One region of the Kitasatospora sp. NPDC056731 genome, then DNA from elsewhere that is predicted to be linked to it. Evidence: predicted binding sites of a transcription regulator. Region 1 holds the regulator's gene; each other region holds the start of a gene.
What was found. The regulator HrcA, encoded in region 1, represses chaperone genes, less so after heat shock. The targets are predictions, from matches to a motif close to TTNGCACTCNGNNNNNCNGAGTGCNAA.

Region 1 (7,542 bases):
TGGTAGCGCAGCGGCTCCTCGTCGGCGATCGGGACGACCACCGGGTGGCGCTGGTCGGTGCCGTCCTTGCCGGCCACGGTCAGCTCGACCGGCTGCCCGGCGGTGCCGGCCAGCAGCGGGGCCGGGCCGGTGACCGGGTCCACCGGGCGGCCGTTGACGGCGAGGACCGCGTCGCCCGGGCGGATCGCGGCGCCGGGCGCGGCCAGCGGCGAGCGGGCCCGGGGGTCGGAGGACTCGCCGGGCAGGATGCGGGCGATCCGCCACCGGTCGCCGTCCCTGGCGAGGTCCGCGCCGAGCAGGCCCTGGCGCCGGGCGGGCTCGGTGTACCGGCCGTACGGGACGACGTAGGCGTGCGAGGTGCCGAGTTCGCCGTGCACCTCCCAGAGCAGGTCGACCAGGTCGTCGTGCGAGCCGAGGCGTTCCACGAGCGGCCGGTAGCGGTCCAGCACGCCGGCCCAGTCGACGCCGCCGAGGTCGGGGCGCCAGTAGTTGTCGCGCATCAGGCGGCCGTTCTCGGCGTACATCTGCCGCCACTCGGCGGCCGGGTCGACGGTGACCCGCAGCCGGGTCAGGTCGACGCCCACCTCGTCGTCCTCGCCGCCCGCCTTGTGCTCGGCCGGGACGATCCGCAGCTCGCTCCCGTCCAGCACGGCCACCCGGGTGCCGTCCCCGCTGACCGCGAAGCCGTCCACGCCGTGCACCAGTTGCTCGACGCGGCGCTTCTTCAGGTCGAAGCGCTCCAGCACCGGCCGGGGCCGCTCGTCCTCGGGCGAGGCCGCCTCGTCGCCGAGTTCGCCGAGCAACGGGGCGCGGGTCCACAGCACGCCGTCCTTGGCGGCCCTGAGCGCGTCGAACCGGCCGCCCTCGACCGGGAACGGGACGATCCGGTCCGCGATGCCGTCCAGGTCGACCCTGGTCACCGGCGCGGCGTCGCCGGCGGCCTCCTCGCCGTCCGCCTTCCTGCCGCGCGGCTCGTCCTCCTCCCCGCCGAGCGGGCGCCCGGCCCGCTGCGGCCCGAACGGGGACGGCGTGTCGGCGGCCAACGTGATCAGGTACGGGCGGCAGCCGTTGGGGAACGACAGGTCGAAGACGTGCGAGTCGTAGACCGGGTCGAAGTTGCGCACCGACAGGAACGCCAGGTAGCGGCCGTCCGCGGTGAAGGCCGGCGAGGTGTCGATGAAGCGCTCCTGGGTGACCTCGCCGACCGTCCGGGTCGCCAGGTCGGCCAGCACGATCTGGCGCAGCGAGTACGGGCCCAGCCGGTGCACCGGCCGCGACCAGGCCAGCCAGGCCGAGTCCGGGCTGAAGGCCAGCCCGCCGACCTCGCCGTCGGCGCTGCGGTCCAGCTCGTGCACGGTGCCGTCGGCGAGCGCGACCAGCAGGACCCGGCCGTCGTGCACGCCGAGCGCGGCCTGCTTGCCGTCCGGGGACACCGCCAGGGAGTTGACCCGGCCGATCCGCCCGGCGGCCAGCCGGCGGCGCTCGGCGCCCCGGGCGTCGGGGGCGAACTCCAGGGCGTCCTCGCCCTCGGCGTCGGACACCCACAGCACGCCCTGGGTGCCGTCCTCGCCCGGCACCACCCGGGCCAGCCGCCCGCGCACCCCCGGGGTCTCGTCCAGCACCCGAGCCGGGCCCTCGCGGTGGGTCAGCCAGTGCACGTCGCCGCGCACCACCACGGCGCCGGCCCGGCCGGTGCGGTCGGGGGCGGCGGACTCCAGCCAGTGCGCGGCGTGCACCGGGCGGGGGCGGCGGCCGCTGCGCGGGCCGGCCAGCCGGATGTCGAGGCGGCGGGGCGCGGCTCCCGCCAGGTCGTCCAGCAGCCAGACGTCGCCGGCCCGGTGGAACACCGCCCGGGTGCCGTCGGTGCCGGCGTTGCGGGCGTAGAAGCCGTCCGGGTCGGTGGTGTGGCGGCGCAGGTCGGAGCCGTCCGGGAGGCTGGAGTAGAGCTCGCCGACGCCCTCGTGGTCGGAGAGGAAGGCGATCCGCTCCCCCACCCACAGCGGCGAGTCGAGCTGGCCGTCCAACTCCTCGTGGACGCGGACGAATTCGTCCCGCCCGATCCACAACTTGCCCGCCCGGCCGCCCCGGTAGCGCTTCCACCAGGCCGGCTCGCGGTTGTTGACGGTGCCCAGCAGCACGCGGTCGCCGCCCGGCTCGAAGGCGAGCCCGCCGACCGGCCCGTACGGCAGCCGCACCGACTCGCCGCCGTCCAGCGGCACGGCGTGCGCCCAGCTGCGGCGCAGGGTCGCCTCACCGGCGGTGGTGAGGGCGATCGGGCGCCCGTCGGCCGTCCAGCCCCGCACCTCGGTCTGCTCGCTGCCCCAGTGGGTGAGCCGCCGGGACGGCCCGCCGTCCACCGGCACCACATGCACCTCGGGCGCGCCGTCCCGGGTGGAGGTGAAGGCGATGTGCCGCCCGTCGGGGGCGAACCGGGGGTGCCGGACGGGCAGGTGATCGGCCGTCAGCCGCCAGGCCCGGCCACCGTCCAGCGGGGCCAGCCAGACGTCGTCCTCGGCGACGAAGGTGACCAGGTCACCGTGCAGATGGGGGTGGCGCAGGTAGGCGCCCGCAGAGGTGCTCAGGGGTTCCGTCACGCGGTCAGCGTAGGCACGCGCGCGCACGGCGCGGGCCGGTTCGGGCAGACTCCGACCGCACGGGCGGGCCGGCTACGACCAGCGGCCGGTGCGCCCCAGCAGCAGGGCGCCGGCGGCCACCCCGGCGGTGGAGGTGCGCAGCACCGAGGGGCCCAGCCGGTACGGCCCGGCGCCCGCCTCGGCGAACGCGGCCAGCTCCTCCGGGGAGACCCCGCCCTCCGGGCCGACCACCAGCACCACGTCCCCGGCCGCGGGCAGCGCGGCCAGCGCCAGCGGCTCGGCGCCCTCCTCGTGCAGCACGGCGGCGAACGCGGCCTGGGCCAGCAGCGGCGCCAGCTGCCGGGTGGTCGCCGGCTCGCGCACCTCGGGGAAGCGCAGCCGGCGGGACTGCTTGCCGGCCTCCCGGGCGGTGGCCCGCCACTTGGCCAGCGCCTTGGCGCCCCGCTCGCCCTTCCACTGCGTGATGCAGCGCGAGGCGGCCCACGGGACGATCACGTCCACGCCGACCTCGGTCATGGTCTCCACCGCGAGCTCGCCGCGGTCGCCCTTGGGCAGCGCCTGGACGACGACGATCCGCGGCGCCGGCTCGGACTCCCGGCGGACGGCGGCCACCGTGACGTCGATCGCGTCCTTGCCGAGCACCGCGGCGACCGTTCCGTCCACCCCGAGGCCCAGCCCGTCGGCGAGGGTCACCGCCTCGCCCGCCGCCAGCCGCTTCACCGCGGCCGCGTGCCGCCCCTCCGGCCCGTCGAGGCGCACCACGGAGCCGGGCGCGGCGGCGGCGATCCGCTCGGTCTCGACGACGAAGACGGGGGCGGTCATGCGGGGAACCTCCGGGGGGTGGGGCGGATCGGGAACGCGAAAGGGGCGCCGGGCGGAACCCGGCACCCCCGCGCGGACGGCCAGGGCCCAGCAAGCGGCCCCGGCCTAGGGCCTAGCGGCCGTTGAACGCGTCCTTGAGGCGCGAGAACAGGCCCTGCTGGCCCGGCGCGAACTGGCCGGACGGCCGCTCCTCGCCGCGCAGCACCGCGAGCCGGCGCAGCAGCTCCTCCTGCTCGGGGTCGAGCTTGGTGGGCGTCTGCACCTCGACATGCACTATCAGGTCGCCTCGGCCGCCGCCGCGCAGGTGCGTGATGCCGCGGCCGTGCAGCGGGATCGACTGGCCGGACTGGGTGCCGGGCCGGATGTCGAGCTCCTCCAGCCCGTCCAGGGTCTGCAACGGCACCTGGGTGCCGAGCGACGCGGCCGTCATCGGGATGGTGACGGTGCAGTGCAGATCGTCCCCGCGCCGCTGGAAGACGGTGTGGCTGGTCTCGGCGATCTCGACGTACAGATCGCCGGCCGGGCCGCCGCCGGGGCCGACCTCGCCCTCGCCGGCCAGCTGGATCCGGGTGCCGTTGTCGACACCGGCCGGGATCTTGACCGTCAGGGTGCGCCGGGCGCGGACCCTGCCGTCGCCGGCGCACTCCGGGCACGGGGTCGGCACGACGGTGCCGAAGCCCTGGCACTGCGGGCACGGCCGGGAGGTCATGACCTGGCCCAGGAACGACCGGGTGACCTGGGACACCTCGCCCCTGCCGCGACACATGTCGCAGGTCTGCGCGGAGGTGCCGGGGGCCGCGCCCTCACCGCTGCACGTGGTGCAGGTGACGGCCGTGTCGACCTGGAGTTCCTTGGTGGTGCCGAAGGCGGCCTCCTCCAGGGTGATCTCCAGCCGGATCATGGCGTCCTGGCCGCGGCGGGTGCGCGAGCGCGGGCCGCGCTGGCCGGCCGCGGCGCCGAAGAAGGCGTCCATGATGTCGGAGAAGCCGAATCCGGCCGCCCCCGCGCCGAAGCCGCCCGCGCCCCCGCCGCCCGGCGAGAGCGGGTCACCGCCGAGGTCGTAGACCTGGCGCTTCTGCGGATCGGAGAGCACCTCGTAAGCGGCGTTGATCTCCTTGAACCGCTCCTGCGTCTTCGGGTCCGGGTTGACGTCCGGGTGCAGTTCGCGTGCCAGGCGTCGGAAGGCCTTCTTGATCTCGTCCTGCCCCGCATCCCGTCGGACGCCGAGTACCGCGTAGTAGTCCGTGGCCACCAAATGCTCCGCTTGTTCCGCCTGTAGTAGTGCTGCGACTGGACACCGCCGTCAGAGGTTCCGACGGCGGCCTGTGCTACGACTCGGCCAGGATCTGGCCCACGTACCGCGCCACCGCACGCACCGCCCCCATTGTGCCCGGATAGTCCATCCGGGTCGGACCGATCACACCCAGTTTGGCCACGCTCTCGTCGCCCGAACCGTAACCGACCGACACCACCGAGGTGGAATTCAGCCCCTCGTAGGCGATCTCCCGCCCGATCCGGACCGTCATCGCGGCGTCCGCCGTCTCACCCAGGAGACGGAGCAGGACGACCTGCTCCTCCAGGGCTTCCAGCACCGGCTGGATGGTCAGGGGGAAGTCGTGCCCGAAGCGGGTCAGGTTGGCCGTGCCGGCCAGCATGATCCGCTCCTCGTTCTGCTCGGCGAGCGCTTCGAACAGCGTCGCCAGGACCGTGCTGACGGTCGGGCGGTCCGGCGGCTCGAAACCCGCCGGGAGCTCCTCCAGGAACCCCGGCACGTCCGGCAGCCGCTGGCCGACGGCCCGCGCGTTGATCCGGGCCCGCAGGTCCGCCAGGACCGTCTCGCCGACCGGGCCCGGGCAGTCGACCATCCGCTGCTCGACCCGGCCGGTGTTGGTGATCAGGACCAGCATCACCTTGGTCGGGGCCAGCGCCACCAGCTCGATGTGCCGGACGGTGGACCGCGACAGCGAGGGGTACTGCACCACCGCGACCTGCCGGGTGAGCTGGGCGAGCAGCCGCACCGTCCGCATGACCACGTCGTCCAGGTCGACGGCGCCGTCCAGGAAGTGCCGGATCGCCCGGCGCTCGGGGGCGCTCATCGGCTTGACCTCGGCGAGCTTGTCGACGAACAGGCGGTACCCCTTGTCGGTGGGGATGCGCCCGGCGCTGGTGTGCGGCTGGTGGATGTAGCCCTCCTCCTCCAGCGCCGCCATGTCGTTGCGCACGGTCGCCGGGGAGACTCCGAGGTTGTGCCGCTCCACCAGGGCCTTGGAGCCGACCGGCTCCTCGGTGCCCACGTAGTCCTGGACGATCGCGCGGAGCACGGCGAGCTTGCGGTCGTCCAGCTGGCGAACCTCACCGGCCATGGGGCACACACCTCCGTCTTCGCACGTTGTCCGTTCGTGTCACGCATGCTGCTGCCCGCTCCGGGAGGATCCCGGCTCCGGCACCCGCTTTGGCACTCTGAACCTGCGAGTGCCAAAACCGTACCTGCCAGTGTAAGGCCCGGGCCCAACGGCAGGAACGGCCCGGCCGGAGTGATCCTGCCCGCAGTTCCCGGCGCGGGGGTGGTGCCGCAGGGCCGTCCGGGTGGCAGCATCGAAGACGACGGCGAATGGAGGAGCAAGCAATGTCGAGCTCGGGCCAGCACACCCGTTTCGCGCCCGACCGCGGCCTGACCGGCCGCATGGTCGTGACGATGTTCGTGATCGGGCTGCTGTACGTCGGTTTCACCGGTCTGCTGATCGTGCTGCTGCGCGGCGCCTGGCCACTGATCGTCCTGATCTCCGGCGGGCTGTTCGTGGCCCAGTTCTGGTTCAGCGACAAGATCACCGAACGGGCGATGGGCGCCCACCAGGTGACCCCTGAGCAGTACCCGCAACTGCACGGCACCATCGACCGGCTCTGCGCGCTGGCCGACATGCCCAAACCCCGGGTGGCGGTCGCCGACAACGACATGCCGAACGCCTTCGCCACCGGCCGCAACCCACAGAACGCCGTGGTGTGCGTCACCACCGGCCTGCTGCGCCGGCTGGAGCCCGAGGAACTGGAGGGCGTCCTCGCCCACGAGCTGTCCCACGTCGCCCACCGGGACGTCGCGGTGATGACCATCGCCGGCTTCCTCGGCGTCCTCGCCGGGGCCATGACCCGGATCGCCATGTACGGCGGGTTCATGGGCGGCAACCGCAACAACAACGACCAGAACGCGGCCATCGTCGCCCTGATCATCCCGCTGGTGTCGATGGTCGTCTACGCCATCAGCTTCCTGCTCACCCGGCTCCTGTCCCGCTACCGGGAACTCGCCGCCGACCGCGCCGCCGCCCAGCTCACCGGCCGGCCCAGCGCCCTCGCCTCCGCGCTCACCAAGGTCACCGGCCAGATCGCCGCCATCCCCAGCAAGGACCTGCGCCAGGCGCAGCCCTACAACGCCTTCTACTTCGCCCCCGCGCTGAGCGCCCGGGAGACCGCCTCGCAGCTGTTCTCCACCCACCCGACGCTGGAGAAGCGGCTCGCGGAGCTGGCGAAGATCTCCGAGCAGCTCGGCCGCTGAGGCCCCGGCCCCCTGCGGCCCTCCCGCCCCCCCTCCTGGCTCCTCCCGACTCCCTCCCCCGAAAGGACCGCCGTGGGAATCCTGGACACCCTGTTCGGGCGCACCAAGCCCGTCAAGCCCGACCTCGACCAGCTGTTCGGCGTCCCGTCCGCCGCCCTCACCCTGGAGGCCGCGGCCGGGTTCACCCCCACCGGGCTCGGCTCGGTCTGCTTCGCCGCCGTCGAGGGCGCGGCCTTCGGCCAGGTCGAACAACAGGTGCGGGCGCTGCTCGACGCCGACACCGAGCGCGGCGGCGTCCCGGTCGAGGCCTCCAAGGACGGCTACGGCTACTCCTGGCTGCTCGCCCGGCACACCCCCGAGGAACTGCCGGACCTGGTCAACGACCTGCACGCGGTCAACAGCGAGCTGGAGGCGAACGGCTTCGGGCCGCAGCTGCTCTGCTCGCTGGTCGGCTTCCGCAACCCGGACGGGCAGTCACTGGCCCTGGTCTACCTCTACAAACGCGGCACCTTCTACCCCTTCGCCCCGATGCCCGGCGGCGGGGAGCGGCGCAACAGCCCGCTGGAACTCCAGGTCAAC
Region 2 (7,542 bases), on a different contig from region 1:
GCCCGCCGTCCTGGCGGCCTGCCGCGAGGCGCTGGAGCACGAGGGCTCGACCGGGCTGATCGCCGCCGACGCCCGGATCCCGGCGCTCGCCGAGGCGCTGACCGCGGCCGGCCTGCCGTACCTGTCCCCCGGCGCCGAGACCAGCGCCGAGGCCCGGCTGACGCTCGTCCCGGCCTCGCTGGCCAAGGGCCTGGAGTACGACTACGTGGTGCTGGACGAGCCGGCCGCGGTGGTCGCGGGCGAGCCGGACGAGCGGACCGGCCTGCGGCGGCTGTACGTGGCGCTCACCCGTGCCGTCTCCGGCCTGACGGTGCTGCACGGCGAGCCGCTGCCCGCGCAGCTGCACTGAGGAACCGGGCAGCGGGGGCCGGCCCCACCGGGACCGGCCCCCGCCCGCCGCGCGCGCTCAGGCGTCGATCAGCGCCCGCCACTCGGCGACCTTGGCCGCGTCCACCGGCGTCCGCCAGCCGTCGACCCGCACCGCGCCGCCGACGTGGAAGCCGTCGAAGCCCTCGGCCCGCAGCCCCTTCAGGTGTTCGGCCCGCAGGCCGCCGCCGATCAGGATCCGCTGCCCGTACCCGGGCTCGCCCGCGCGGGCCAGGTCCGCCAGCAGCACCTCGTGCCCGGCGTCGACCCCGGCGGCCGCGCCCGAGGTGAGGAAGGTGTCCAGCCCGGGCAGCGCGCCGACGGCGGCCCGCAGGGCGGCCCGGTCGGCGCTGTGGTCGATCGCCCGGTGGAAGGTCCAGCGGCAGCCGGCCACCGCCTCGGCGACGGCGGCGGTGGCGGCCAGGTCGACGGCGCCGTCGGCGTGGAGGAAGCCGAAGACGAACTCCTCGGCGCCCTCGGCCCGCAACGCGGCGGCCCGGGCGGCCAGTTCGTCCAGGCCGCCGGGCGCGAAGCCGTCCTGGATCCGGAGCATGACGCGCAGCGGGATGTCGACGGCGGCCCGGATCCGGGCGAAGTCCTCGACGGACGGGGTGAGCCCGTCCGCGGCCATGTCGGTGACCAGTTCGAGCCGGTCGGCGCCGCCCGACTCGGCAGCCTGGGCGTCCTGGGGCGTCAGCGCGATGACTTCGAAAATTGGTCTAGACATATCAGTAGGTTGCCACATCCGGCCGGGCCCGGCGAGCACTTCGCCCCACCCCCCGGGTCACGCCAGGCTGCGCCCCTTCCCGGAGCCCCCGCCGAACCGTCCGCCGAGCCCGTCGCCGGTCCCGATCCGGCGCACCGCCACCGCGGCCGCCACCAGGAGCAGCAGCACCGGCGCCGCCATCGGCAGCACGTGCCAGAACCCGCGGCCCTCGCGCCAGATGTTGAACAGGCCCGCGAACATCGTCAGCGACAGCACCGCGACCCCGACGGCCGCCGGCAGCACCCGGCCGCGCAGCGCGGTGAAGGTCAGCAGCAGCGGCCCGATCAGCAGCGCCGCGAACCACTGCATGTCCAGCGGGAAGGTGGAGTCGCCCCAGTGCTGGAGCGCCACCAGCAGCCCGCCCCCGAGGACCGAGGCCAGCGCCAGCCCGCCGGAACGCCAGGAGGCCCTGGGCAGCAACTCCGTCGGCGCTGCGGCCAGCAGCAGCGCCCCCAGCACGAACGGCATGGTGGCCACGCTGCTGTCCCCCACCCCCCAGAGGTCGAATTCCGGCGGCAGCACGACGGCCTTCGCCAGCACGAACAGCGCGGAGACGGCCTGGACCAGCGAGATGACCCGCACCGCCGTCCAGCGCCCCGTCACGACGGCCACCGCGAGCAGCAGCGCGATCACCGGCGGCGCGATGGTCAGGGCGTACGTGAGGTACGAGTCGTCCCAGGTCAGCCGATGGGCGGCCCGCTCCGCATCGCTCACCCACGGCACCAGGGCCGCACCGGCCAGCGCCCCGGCGACCATCGGCGCGGCCAGCGCGAGCACCCGCCCGGCCAGCGAGGAGCCGGTCAGCCCGAGCCGCACCCGCAGCCCGTACGCGGCCAGGTCGAACGCCTCGCGGGCGACGGCCGAGCGGCCGGCCTCCGCCGTGGTGTCGGCGAACACCGCGGCCAGTTCCTCGCCGCGCTCCCGGCGGTAGCGCGGCGGGTAGAACTGCAGCGCCGCCCGCAGCGCGGTCGAAGGCGCCCCCATCGTCGGCGTGGTCATGGGTGTGGTCATGCGAAGAACCCCCTCATCATCGACTTCCCCTCCGGCTCCGGCTTTCCCTGCAGCGCCGACAGGACGTTCGCGAGACGGCGCTCCGCCTCGGTGGCGACGGCCCGCAGCCGCTCCGCCTCGGAGGCCAGCGCCTCCCGGCCGACGCTGGTCAGCGCGTAGCTGCGCCGCGCCCGCCCGTCCACGACCTCCTCCGCGGCGACCTCGATCAGCCCCTGCTGGAGCAGCCGGTCGAGGGCGCCGTACAGGGTGCCGGTGCGCATCTTGACCCGGCCCTCGGAGATCGCGGCGATCTCCTGGATGAGGGCGTAGCCGTGTCTCGGGGCGTCCGCCAGGGCGGTGAGCAGCAGCAGCGTCGGCTCCTGCATCGAGCGTTCAGTCATACGACTACATATATCGTCAACCTACCTATAGGTCCAGTACTCCCGCCGACCGGTCCACCACGCGGACCACGAGCGCGCTACGAGCGGACCAGAAGCGGGCCAGGAGCTGGCTACGAGAGCTCCCCCACCGGCGCGACCACCGCGCCCTGCTTGCCGCACACCCAGTGCGGCTCCGGCCCCAGCTCCGGCTCCACGCCGAGCGCGTGCGGGTCCCCGTCGGCGGCGCAGGCGGTGCACAGCGGCCAGCGCCCGTACGCCTCCAGCAGCGCGTCCTGGACGTCCTGGGCGACCAGCCCGAGCACGTACTCGGTGCCGTCCGGCCACTGCTCCAGCCACCAGCGGCGGTGCGTCACGGCCTGCTCCACCAGGGAGACGACGGCGGCGTCCGCCACGTCCCGCGCGGTGAGGTCGGCCAGGATCAGCGCCCGCGCGTTGTGCAGCGCGGTCTCGATGTCGTCGGAAGCCATCTGTCCATTCTCCGGTAGAACGCCGTGTGGGCGGCCCCCCGAAGGGGACCGCCCACACGATCAGGAACCAACTGATCCGATCGGTGTGATCAGGATCAGAAGTCCATGTCACCGCCCGGCATGCCGCCGCCGGCGGCCGCAGAGGCCTTCTCCGGCTTGTCGGCGATGACGGCCTCGGTGGTGAGGAACAGCGCCGCGATGGAGGCGGCGTTCTGCAGCGCGGAGCGGGTCACCTTGGCCGGGTCGATGATGCCCTCGGCGATCAGGTCGACGTAGGTGTTGGTGGCCGCGTTCAGGCCGTGACCGGCGGGAAGGTTGCGCACCTTCTCCACCACGACGCCACCCTCCAGGCCGGCGTTGGTCGCGATCTGCTTGATCGGGGCCTCCAGCGCGACCTTGACGATGTTGGCACCGGTGGCCTCGTCGCCCTCCAGCTCCAGCTTGTCGAAGGCGACCGAGGCCTGCAGCAGCGCGACGCCACCACCGGCGACGATGCCCTCCTCGACGGCGGCCTTCGCGTTGCGGACGGCGTCCTCGATGCGGTGCTTGCGCTCCTTGAGCTCCACCTCGGTGGCCGCGCCGGCCTTGATGACGGCCACGCCGCCGGCCAGCTTGGCGAGGCGCTCCTGGAGCTTCTCGCGGTCGTAGTCCGAGTCGCTGTTCTCGATCTCGGCGCGGATCTGGTTCACGCGGCCGGCGACCTGCTCGCTGTCACCGCCACCGTCGACGATGGTGGTCTCGTCCTTGGTGATGACCACCTTGCGGGCGGTGCCCAGCAGGTCGATGCCGGCGTTCTCCAGCTTGAGGCCGACCTCCTCGGAGATCACGGTGCCACCGGTGAGGATGGCGATGTCGCCGAGCATGGCCTTGCGGCGGTCGCCGAAGCCCGGGGCCTTGACGGCGACGGACTTGAAGGTGCCGCGGATCTTGTTCACGACCAGGGTCGACAGGGCCTCGCCCTCGACGTCCTCGGCGATGATGACGAGCGGCTTGCCGCTCTGCATGACCTTCTCCAGCAGCGGCAGCAGGTCCTTGACCGAGCCGATCTTGGAGTTGGCGATGAGGATGTACGGGTCCTCGAACGTCGCCTCCATGCGCTCCAGGTCGGTCGCGAAGTAGGCGGAGATGTAGCCCTTGTCGAAGCGCATGCCCTCGGTGAGCTCAAGCTCCAGGCCGAAGGTGTTGCTCTCCTCGACGGTGATGACGCCTTCCTTGCCGACCTTGTCCATGGCCTCGGCGATGAGCTCGCCGATCTGGGTGTCGGCGGCCGAGATGGAGGCGGTGGAGGCGATCTGCTCCTTGGTCTCCACGTCCTTGGCCTGCGCCAGCAGCTGGTCGGAGACGGCGGCGACGGCCTTCTCGATGCCGCGCTTCAGGGCCATCGGGTTGGCGCCGGCGGCGACGTTGCGCAGACCCTCGCGAACCAGGGCCTGGGCGAGCACGGTGGCGGTGGTGGTGCCGTCACCCGCGACGTCGTCGGTCTTCTTGGCGACCTCCTTGACGAGCTCCGCGCCGATCTTCTCGTAGGGGTCCTCGAGCTCGATCTCCTTGGCGATGGAGACACCGTCGTTGGTGATCGTGGGGGCGCCCCACTTCTTCTCCAGCACGACGTTGCGACCCTTGGGGCCGAGCGTGACCTTCACTGCGTCGGCGAGCTGGTTCATGCCACGCTCAAGGCCGCGGCGAGCTTCCTCATCAAAGGCGATGATCTTGGCCATCAGAAGTGGTCCTCCGGGACACGGTCGACTGCTCGGACCAAGGGGTGCCCGCGACGGACGGCCCTGGTGTGCGGGGGTCCTTTCCCCTACCGCTCCCGGGGGCCTCACCGACCCGGTCCGCTGTCACTCTCACGCTGTGAGTGCTAACGCCAATGATTAGCACTCCGGGTGGTCGAGTGCAAGCCCAATCGCGATCCCGCGAGCCGTCCGGGGCGCTCCCGCCGACCCGCGCAACTCCCCGCCGGGGAACGCCGACGGGCCCGCACGACGCGTGTCGTACGGGCCCGTCGAGAAGCGAGTGGTCACCAGCCGTGGGCCGCGCCGAGCTCCTGGGGTCGGAAGGGGGTCACACCGCGGCGCGGACCATGTCCGCCTGCGGGCCCTTCTGTCCCTGGGAGATCTCGAACTCGACCCGCTGGCCCTCCTCGAGGGTGCGGTAGCCGTCCATCTGGATCGCGCTGTAGTGGACGAAGACGTCCGCACCACCGTCGACCGCGATGAAGCCGTAGCCCTTCTCCGCGTTGAACCACTTGACGGTGCCCTGAGCCATTCCGAACTCCCCTAGTGCTGTGCTGGCCCTTCACGCGCCCGCAGGTCGCGGGCCCGGGTCTGGTTTGAAGGCCGGCCCGGGGAACCCCCCCTGGGCGCAGCCGTGCACGCCGCAGTCCTCCGCCGGGGGTGCCTGACGGCGCCCTGTGAGCGGGTGATTACGTCGACCGCGGCTGAATGTATCCGGATCGACGCCCTCTGCAACAGGGTCAGCTGCGGGGAATTCCGGCACCGCGCCAAGGGGCAGGACGGGCGAAAGCGGGAGGAATTCGGCATTTCACGCCGGACATAGCGGACGGATTACTACAAATCCCCGCGGGAATTCTGACATCTGGCTGACATGTTTCACGGCCCAGGCACCAGACCGGTCTCAGCGGCCGGACGACCGTCCGGCGATTCGCGGGTGATTCGCGGGTGAGGATGAGGGGAAGCCCTGTTCCCAACCGAGCCACACTCTACTCCGACTTGACCCCGCCATATTCCCGCCGAAATACGGCCGGCCGTCCGTGCGTACGGAGAACGGAATTCCGTACGCGCGGACGGCCGGTCGGACGAACGGCTCGGGCGGGGTGCCCGGATCGGGGCGCGGCTCAGCAGCCGCCGGCCACCGCCGGGATGATCGAGACGCTCGCGCCGGCCGCGATCCCGGTCGCCAGGCCCTCGGCGAAGCGCACGTCGTCGTCGTTCACGTAGACGTTGACGAAACGGCGCAGCTTGCCGGCGTCGTCCAGGATGCGGGCGGCGATCCCCGCGTGGTTCTTCTCCAGGTCGGCGATGACCTCGCCCAGGGTGGCGCCCTCGGCGGCCACCTCGGCGGCGCCGCCGGTGTAGGTGCGCAGGATGGTGGGGATACGGACGTTGGCGCTCATGGTTCTCCTAGCGGGTGCGACCCAGCGGGGTGGGGGGTGTTTCAGGCGGACGCGAGGCCGGCGTCGTGGAAGGACGCCAGGGTCGGGCGGATGACAGCGGTCATCCCGGCCCCGGCGACGGCGTCCAGGGTCTTCAGGCCGTCGCCGGTGTTGATCGCGACGGTCTCCTTGGACGGGTCCAGCTGGCCGGTCTCCACCAGCTTCTTCAGCACGCCGACGGTCACCCCGCCCGCGGTCTCGGCGAAGACGCCCTCGGTCCGGGCCAGCAGCCGGATCGCGTCCACCACCTCGGCGTCGGTGACGTCCTCGACCGCGCCGCCGGTGCGCCGGGCGATGTCCAGCACGTACGGGCCGTCCGCCGGGTTGCCGATCGCCAGCGACTTGGCGATGGTGTCCGGCTTGACCGGGCGGATCACGTCCTGGCCGGCCTTGAACGCCGCCGACACCGGCGAGCAGCCCGCCGCCTGGGCGCCGAACACCTTGTACGGCCGGTCCTCGACCAGGCCGAGCCTGATCAGCTCCTGCAGCCCCTTGTCGATCTTGGTCAGCTGGGAGCCGGAGGCGATCGGGATGACGATCTGCTCCGGCAGCCGCCAGCCGAGCTGCTCGCAGATCTCGTACGCCAGCGTCTTGGAGCCCTCGCCGTAGTAGGGGCGCAGGTTGACGTTGACGAAGCCCCAGCCCTCGCCGGCCGGGTCGCCGATCAGCTCCGAGCAGAAGCGGTTCACGTCGTCGTAGTTGCCCTCGATGCCGACCAGCTCGCCGCCGTACACCCCGGCCATGACGACCTTGCCCTGCTCCAGGTCGTGCGGGATGAACACGCAGGACTTGAAACCGGCCCGGGCGGCCGCCGCGCCCACCGCGCCGGCCAGGTTGCCGGTGGAGGAGCAGGAGAGCGTCGTGAAGCCGAAGGCCCGCGCGGCCTCGATGGCGCAGGCCACCACGCGGTCCTTGAACGAGTGGGTCGGGTTGCCCGAGTCGTCCTTGATGTGCAGCTGCGCGGTGAAGCCCAGCTCACGGCCCAGGTTGTCCGCCTTGACCAGCGGGGTCCAACCGGGGTTCAGGTTGGGCTTGGTGGCGACGTCGGCCGGGACGGGCAGCAGCGGCGCGTAGCGCCAGATCGAACTCGGGCCGGCCTCGATCCGGCGGCGCAGCGCCTCGGCGCCCTCGCTGCCGAAGTCGTACGCGATCTCCAGCGGGCCGAAGCACTCCAGGCAGGCGAAGCTCGGACCGAGCGGGAAGCGGGTGCCGCACTCCCGACAGGACAGCGCGGTGGCGGGGCCGAGGTCCACGGATGCGGGTGCGACAGTGTCGATAGCCATGATGGCGGAGGCCTCTCTCCTCATCTTCCCCGTGGCACGGTCGCGCCACAGGCCGGAATTGGCACCTGTCCCGCCGGGGCCTGTCGACAGACAG
Region 3 (7,542 bases), on a different contig from region 1:
GGTGGTCTCAGTGGACGGCCTCGTCCGGGTGGTCGGTGGCGGCGTCGCCCAGCGGGTCGGTGCCGCGCGGCGACCGGACCGACGGCACGGTGATCCGCTGGACCCTCGGCCGGGTACGCCAGTTGACCCGCCGTACGTCGCGGGCCAGCGCGCCCGGTCGCCAGAGTTCGACGACGGCGGTCACGGCGCCCAGCACGAACCCGGCGGCCAGCCAGCCGGCGACCACGTCGCTCGGCCAGTGGACCCCGAGGGCGATCCTGGTCCAGCCGATGGTCAGTACCGTCGCCGCCGCCACCGCGCAGGCGGCGATCCGTCCGCGTCGACGGACCCGGTACCAGACCAGGCCGACCAGCACCGCGCAGGTGATCGCCGAGGCCATGGCGTGCCCGGAGGGGAAGGCCGGGCCGCCGGCGTGCGAGACCGGGTCGGCGAAGGAGGGCCGTTGGCGGCCGACAGCCAGCTTCAGCGCCCACTGGCCGCCCCAGCCGACCAGGGTCTGGGCGGCCACCCAGCCGGCCAGGACCCGGGCGCCGATCAGCCACAGCCAGACGGCCGCGATGCCGAGCAGGGTGCGCATCGTGACCGTGCCGCCGATGTCGGAGAGCGTCTGCACCGAGGCGGTCCAGATCCGGTGCTGCCGGGCGAAGGTGTGCAGTTCGCCGATCCAGCTCTGGTCGAGCTGTTCCAGCGGATGCCAGTGCCGGGTCACCAGGGCGGCCAGGAGGCCGAACAGCGCGGCACAGACCACCGCGAGCGCCGAATCCCGAAAGAGGCGGCGGTGACGCGCAGTGACGGTGGTCGAGCTGTTGGTCAGGTGCATGGCTGACACCTTCCCAGTGTCCCGGGCCGATCAGGACCACGGGTGATAGCGATTCGGCATCGTTTGTGGGGAGAACCTGCGTGTGCCGGGGTGCGGGCGCCGGCGGAAGGCGGGGGCGGAAGGCGGGGGCGCGCGGGAACGCGCGTACCCGTTCGCGGGTTTCACCCTGTACAGCGGCCGGTGGGGCGGCGCGCGCGTGTGCGGGGCGTGACGAAAGTGCTCGAAAGCGGTCGCGAAAACGACACCGAAGGTGCTCGACCGGTCACTCGGTGTCCATAGCCGGGGTGAAAACCGGCAGCATACTGCATCGCGGGGAAGAATCTGAGTAACTTGGGAATGTTGTCCGGATTCTGTTCGTTGGATCGTTACGTGTGAGCCCCGCGGGGCCCGCATTTCTTGCCCTCTCGGGGGGCAGGCAGGCAGACCTCGGCAATTCCAGCAAAGGGAGCAAGCATGGCCACCCGTGCCGTCGTTCGCGACAGGGCCGACCGGACTCGCGCGGCCCGCCCGACCAACCTTGAGGCCGACCGCGACCTGGTCGGTATGTACCTCGACGAGATCGCCAGGACACCCCTGCTCGATGCCGCCGAGGAGGTCGAGCTCTCACTGCGGATCGAGGCCGGCGTGTACGCCCAGCACCTGCTGCAGGAGGGCGTGTTCCCCGACGGCGTGAAGCGCGAGGAACTGGAGGCGATAGCCGAGGACGCCGAGCGCGCCAAGGACGTCTTCATCCGCTCGAACCTCCGGCTCGTGGTGGCGGTCGCCCGCCGGTACCCGCGCAGTGGCCTTCCGCTGCTGGACCTCATCCAGGAGGGCAACGCCGGCCTGGTGCGCGCCGTCGAGAAGTTCGACTACGCCAAGGGTTTCAAGTTCTCCACCTATGCCACCTGGTGGATCCGGCAGGCGATCACCCGGTCGATCGCCGACCAGTCCCGCACCATCCGGCTGCCCGTGCACCTGGTCGAGGAGCTGGGGCGGATCCGGCGGGTGCAGCGGGAGAAGTCCAAGGAGCTGGGCCGGGAGGCCGAGCCGGCCGAGATCGCGGCCGAGCTGGACACCACCGAGGCCCGGATCAAGGACGTGCTGGACTGGGCCCGCGACCCGGTCAGCCTCAACATGGCGGTCGACGACGAGGGCGAGACCCAGTTCGGCGACCTGGTCGAGGACACCGGGGCGACGTCCCCCGAGGACGCCGTGATGGTCATGCTCCGCCGCGAGGAGCTGGACGGCCTGATCGGGCGGCTGGACGACCGCACGGCCTCGATCATCCGCTCCCGCTACGGGATGGAGGACGGCCGCGAGCGCACCCTCACCGAGGTGGGCAAGCAGCACGGCCTCACCCGCGAGCGGATCCGCCAGATCGAGAAGCACGCGCTGGCCGAGCTGAAGAAGATCGCCGACCACGCGGGCTTCGAGGCCGCCTGAGAACCCGAGCAACTGCCTGCGGCTCCATCCCCGCCCCGGGCCCTGGTGCGGAGCACTCCGCACCAGGGCCCGGGGTGTGTCGCGGGGCTCTTAGGCTGGAGGGACAGGACGATCCGGACGGCAGTCGACGGGAAGCGGAAGTGAGCAGGGTGAGCGAGCAGGGGCAGGCGCGGGAGCAGGAGCAGGGACAGGGGGAGCAGCAGGGACGGGAGGAGCGGCCGGCGGCGCCGAAGGCCCGGCTGGTCTTCCGGGACCCGCTGGACCAGCAGTCCCGGGACGACACCGACACCGGCTGGGGTGAGCGCCCCGGGGCGGGGGAGAGCGGTGGGCGGGGGCTGGACTGGTACCTGAGCCAGCGCCCGCCGCACCACGGGGACTGAGGCGTGGCGCTCAGCGCTGCGGGGCGACCAGCGCGTCGCGGATCTCGGTGAGCAGTTGGACCTCCTTGGCCTCGGCCTCCGCCAGCGTCTCGGCGGTGCTCTTCCGCCTGGCGGCCAGCCTGTTCATGGGCACGATCAGGACGAAGTAGACGACGGCCGCCGTGATCAGGAACTGCAGCAGGGCGCTGAGCACCGATCCCCACAGGATGAGGATTCCGGACGTGACCTCGCCGGTGGCGTTCAGCTCGCAGGGCCCCTTGAGGCAGGAGCTGTAGGACGCCAGGTCCTTCGTTCCGAAGACGCCGACGATCGGATTGATGACGCCCTTGACGAAGGCGTTGACGATGTTGGTGAAGGCCGCGCCGATGACGACGGCGACGGCGAGTTCGACGACGTTTCCACGCAGCAGGAATTCCTTGAAGCCTTTCATGCCGCCGTGAACGACGAAGTCGTTGCCCGGTTACGGGTGATCTTCCGTTGGTCCGGATTGACAACCCGTCCGGCTCACCGGGCCGCCCGGGGGCGGCGGCAGCCCGGCCCGCGCGGGCCCGACCGCGAGCGCCGCGGCCACCGCGAGCAGCACCAGCGAGGGCACCCCGGCCCGGCGCCGTACGGCGTGCCGCCAGCGGTGCCACCCGCCGGCCCCGCGCCGGATCGGCGGGAAGCGCGGCACCTCCCGCCGGGGCGGTACAGCGGGTGCGGGCAGCGGTACGGAGAGGCTCATCGTCGTCATGGTCACCACCGAGGTCGTGGGGGGGGCGCCCCTGTGCGGGCCGGTCGTTCTCCGGCGACCCCTACGATGTGCGCCGCGCCCCGCCCCGGAAAGCCGTTATCCGCAGCCTGTGGACAACTCGGGCCCTGTGGATGAATTCGCACACCCGCACGAGTGCATCCGGCCCGCCCGGGCTGACGAACCGGGGCGGCGAGTGGTGACAGCGAGCAGGGACGACGAAAGGCCCGCCGCCCCGCGAAGAACGCGGGGCGGCGGGCCTTGTCGATGCGCTGTGTGCGTCCGGCGCCGAGGTCAGCTCGCGGCCGGAGCCGGGCTGGAGGAGCTGGAAGAGCTCGAAGAACCGGAGGACGAGGACGTCGAGGACGACGCCGGGGTCGAGCCGGACGACGCCGCCGAGGAGCTACCGGAGGAGCCTGCGCCCACCGTGCTGCTGGAGGACGAGCGGCTGTCGGTGCGGTAGAAGCCCGAGCCCTTGAACACGACGCCCACGGCCGAGAAGACCTTGCGGAGCCGTCCCTGGCAGTCGGGGCACGTGGTCAGCGCCTCGTCGGTGAACTTCTGCACCGCCTCCAGGCCGTTGCCGCACTCGGTGCACTGGTACTGGTACGTGGGCACTTGTCTTCCTCCTGGCACTCTCGCCTGATGAGTGCTAACGATGGTCAATGATGCGGCATTCCGCTGAATCAGTCCAGCGACTCCGATGTGAGATGAGCCGTGGCCGAGCCGCGAACGCTCTTCCACCGCGGCTTCGCGCGGTGCGCCACCGCGTGCCCGCTCAGCCCTTGGCCGCGCCCACCAGCTGCGCCGCGGCGCCGCGCTCCGGTGCGGCCGCGACCACCTGGCCCGGCCCGCCCGGAGCGGTCAGCAGGTGGCGCAGCGACACCAGCGCGATCAGGCCCAGGCCGGCGCCGGCCACCGGCACCAGGAACCCGCTGGACGGCCCGTGGCCGTCGATCAGCTGCCCGGCGATCATCTGGCCGACCGCCAGGCCGAGGCCGATGGCGCCGGTCAGCCAGGTGAACGCCTCGGTCTTGGCGCCGTCCGCGACGAGGGTCTCGACCAGGGTGTAGCCGCTGATCAGGGTCGGCGCGATGGCCAGGCCGCAGACCAGTCCGGCGGCGGCGAGCGCGACCAGGTTGGGCATCGCCCACAGCGTGGAGCAGCCCAGCACCAGCAGGGCGTAGCTCATGACCATCCGCTGCTGCACGGACCGCCGCCAGGCGATCACGCCGTACAGCACGCCGGCCACCATCGAGCCGCCGGCGAAGATCCCGTACACGGTGCCGGCGGCGCCGTGCTGCCCGACCGAGTCGGCGAAGGCGTTCACCGAGACCTGCATGCCGCCGAACACGGCGCCCACCCCGAGGAAGGCCCCGGCCAGCAGCCGGACGCCGGGGGAGGCGAGCGCGGAGGCGCGTCGCACGCCGGGCTGGGGCAGTGCCCGGGCGGGCGCGGTGCGCCGCTGGGCGGCGAAGGCCAGGCCGCCGACGAGGGTCAGCGTGGCCTCGGCGATCAGTCCGGCCGAGGGGCTGACCGTGGTGGCGACGGCGGTGGCCAGGATCGGGCCGATCACGAAGGTGAACTCGTCCGTCACGGACTCGAAGGCGAACGCGGTGCCCACCTTGGCCGCGGACGAGGCGGACGCGCCGTCCGCGGTGAACTCGGCGATCCAGCGGGCCCGGACCATGGCGCCGATCTGCGGAACGCTCGCGCCGGCCGGGACGGCGGCCAGGAACAGGCTCCAGGCCGGTGCGTGGCCGAGCGCCAGCGCGATCAGCGCGCCGACCGAGGCCGCGTGCACCACGACGGTCGGGACGAGGACGGCGGTCTGGCCGTACCGGTCGGCGAGCCGGCCGGTCTGCGGGCCGATCAGGGCCTGGGCGACGGCGGCGACGGCCGCGACGGTGCTCGCGGTGCCGTACGAGCCGTGGGTGTCCTTGACGAGCAGCAGGATGCCCATGCTGAGCATCGCGTACGGCAGCCGCGCGAGGAATGCCGGCGCCAGGAACGTCCAGGCGCCGGGCGTGCGCAGCAGTGCGCCGTATCCGACCCGCACGGGGGCGGGGGCGCCGGCGGCATCGGCGGTGCCGTCGGCGGGGGTGGCGTTGGCGGTGTCACGCGGGGTCGCGGTGTCCGCGGGGTCGTCGACCGTTCGGCGGGCCGTCACGGTCGGTCCTTCCTGCTGCCTGGTAGCGCGGCAGGGCATGGGGTGGCCCCGACGGCGCCGAGAGTCGTCCTCTCGCGCGTCGACCGGGGTAGATACCGGGCCGGACCGGCGTGGTGGCCGAGGTCCGGACCGCGGCCGCCGAACGGTCGCGCCAACTCTGCTTCAGGCAGATGCTGGGTGTGATCTGACCATCATACATATACGCGCGTAGATGTCGCGCGCATCCCCAGACTACAAGGCACGTCCAAAACTGTCCTGCCCATCGAAGGTGAACAGCGGGTGAGGCCTTCCGGTCTTCCGGTCACCACCCGCCGCCCACCCGCCGGGCTCACCGCCCGTGCAGCCACCCCGCGAGCTTGCCGCCCTTGTCCACGGCCCGCAGCCGCCGCTCGGCCGCCTCGCCGACCTCGTCCGTGGTGACCACTAGCAGCTCGTCCCCGCCGCGCAGCACCGTCGCCTTGTCCGGCACGAAGGAGCTGCCCTCCCGCACCACCAGGGTGACGGCGGCCCCCTTGGGCAGCCGCAGCTCGCTGACCTCCACGCCGGACATCCGGGAGCCGGGGGAGAGCGTGACCGACAGCAGGTGCCCGTGCAGCTTCTCCAGCGGGGCGGACTCGATGTCCAGGTCCTGGCCCATCGAGCCGTCGCCGATCCGCAGCTGCTTGGCCACCCAGGGCAGGGTCGGGCCCTGGAGCAGGGTGAAGACGACGACCAGGATGAAGACGATGTTGAAGACGTCCTGGGCCTTCGGCGCGCCCGACACCAGCGGGATGGTCGCCAGCACGATGGGCACCGCCCCGCGCAGTCCGGCCCAGCTGAGCAGCGCCTGCTCCCGGCCCGGCACCTTGAACGGGGTCAGCGTCAGCACCACGGACAGCGGCCGGGCCAGGAAGACCAGCACGCCGCCGATCACCAGCGCGGGGACCACCGCGGAGCCCATGGTCTCGGGCGTGCAGAGTAGGCCGAGCAGCACGAACATGCCGATCTGCCCGATCCAGGCCAGGCCGTCGGCGAAGCCCCGGACGGCCGGGCCGTGCGGCAGCTTGGCGTTGCCGAGGATCACCGCGCAGATGTAGACGGCGAGGAAGCCGGAGCCGTGCAGCAGCGCGCCGCCCGCGTAGGCGAGCACGGTCAGCGCCATCACGGCGATCGGGTACAGGCCGGAGGAGGGCAGTGCGACGTGCTTGATCCCGTACGCGCCGAGCTTGCCGACCGCGAAGCCGACCGCCGCGCCGATCGCCAGCTCGGCGATGATCGTGCCGACCAGGACGTACCAGGAGTCCAGCTCGCCGGTGGTGGCGAAGGCGACGACCAGGATGACCACGGGCGCGTCGTTGAAGCCGGACTCGGCCTCCAGCAGGCCGGTGAGCCGGTGCGGCAGCGGGACCATGCGCAGGACGGAGAAGACGGCGGCGGCGTCGGTGGAGGAGACGATCGCGCCGAGCAGCATCGAGGTCCGCCAGTCCAGGCCGACCAGCCAGTGCGCGCCGGCCGCGGTGACGAACACGCTGACCCCGACGCCGACGGTGGCGAGCACGGTGGCGGCCGGCATCACGGGTCTGACCTCGCGCCAGCTGGTCTTGAGGCCGCCCTCGGCGAGGATCACCACGAGGGCCGCGTAGCCGAGCACCTGGGTCAGCTCGGCGTTGTTGAAGGAGACGCCGATGCCGTTCTGGCCCAGGGCGACGCCGATCCCGAGGTAGATCAGCAGGCTCGGTAGCCCTGAGCGGGTGGATATCCGCACGGCGACCACCGCGACCAGCAGGATCACGGAGAACTCGAGGAGGAGCTGGTTCAGGTGGTCGATGTTCACGCAGTGGCACCTCGTGCAGGCAGGGGCGGGCGGGGTGTCTGGTGGTGCTGGAGGGTGCGACCCGTTAAGAAGGCGTCAATGCTCCTGTTGCGGATCGTTACTCAGTCTAACATTTTGCCATATCTTTAGTTTCTTTTCCTCCCCGGGCCCCCAACCGCCGCTTCCAGGCCTCCTCGTTGACCTCCTCCGATCCCACGGTGAGCG

Region 2: a site for HrcA is predicted at 4,865-4,891, ahead of groL (chaperonin GroEL). Genes of this name have one in related genera too.
Region 3: a site for HrcA is predicted at 3,985-4,011, ahead of AB0R04_RS16275 (FmdB family zinc ribbon protein). Genes of this name have one in related genera too.

The regions. Positions count from the first base shown of each region.
Region 1 is NZ_JBFBNR010000008.1:151,114-158,655, reverse strand. It holds gene AB0R04_RS10780 (PDZ domain-containing protein) at 1-2,594, opposite strand, end outside; gene AB0R04_RS10775 (16S rRNA (uracil(1498)-N(3))-methyltransferase) at 2,667-3,416, opposite strand; gene dnaJ (molecular chaperone DnaJ) at 3,529-4,668, opposite strand; gene hrcA (heat-inducible transcriptional repressor HrcA) at 4,745-5,779, opposite strand; gene htpX (zinc metalloprotease HtpX) at 6,043-6,963, shown strand; gene AB0R04_RS10755 (hypothetical protein) at 7,036-7,542, shown strand, end outside.
Region 2 is NZ_JBFBNR010000051.1:35,408-42,949, forward strand. It holds gene AB0R04_RS33340 (ATP-binding domain-containing protein) at 1-349, shown strand, start outside; gene AB0R04_RS33345 (copper homeostasis protein CutC) at 407-1,093, opposite strand; gene AB0R04_RS33350 (hypothetical protein) at 1,151-2,143, opposite strand; gene AB0R04_RS33355 (PadR family transcriptional regulator) at 2,140-2,523, opposite strand; gene AB0R04_RS33360 (hypothetical protein) at 2,634-2,990, opposite strand; gene groL (chaperonin GroEL) at 3,086-4,708, opposite strand; gene AB0R04_RS33370 (cold-shock protein) at 5,055-5,258, opposite strand; gene AB0R04_RS33375 (MoaD/ThiS family protein) at 5,848-6,126, opposite strand; gene thrC (threonine synthase) at 6,168-7,448, opposite strand; SAM riboswitch class I at 7,466-7,542, opposite strand, start outside.
Region 3 is NZ_JBFBNR010000013.1:103,351-110,892, reverse strand. It holds gene AB0R04_RS16300 (phosphatase PAP2 family protein) at 8-820, opposite strand; gene AB0R04_RS16295 (sigma-70 family RNA polymerase sigma factor) at 1,274-2,245, shown strand; gene AB0R04_RS16290 (hypothetical protein) at 2,386-2,625, shown strand; gene mscL (large conductance mechanosensitive channel protein MscL) at 2,636-3,055, opposite strand; gene AB0R04_RS16280 (hypothetical protein) at 3,086-3,349, opposite strand; gene AB0R04_RS16275 (FmdB family zinc ribbon protein) at 3,650-3,973, opposite strand; gene AB0R04_RS16270 (MFS transporter) at 4,134-5,414, opposite strand; gene AB0R04_RS16265 (potassium/proton antiporter) at 5,854-7,338, opposite strand.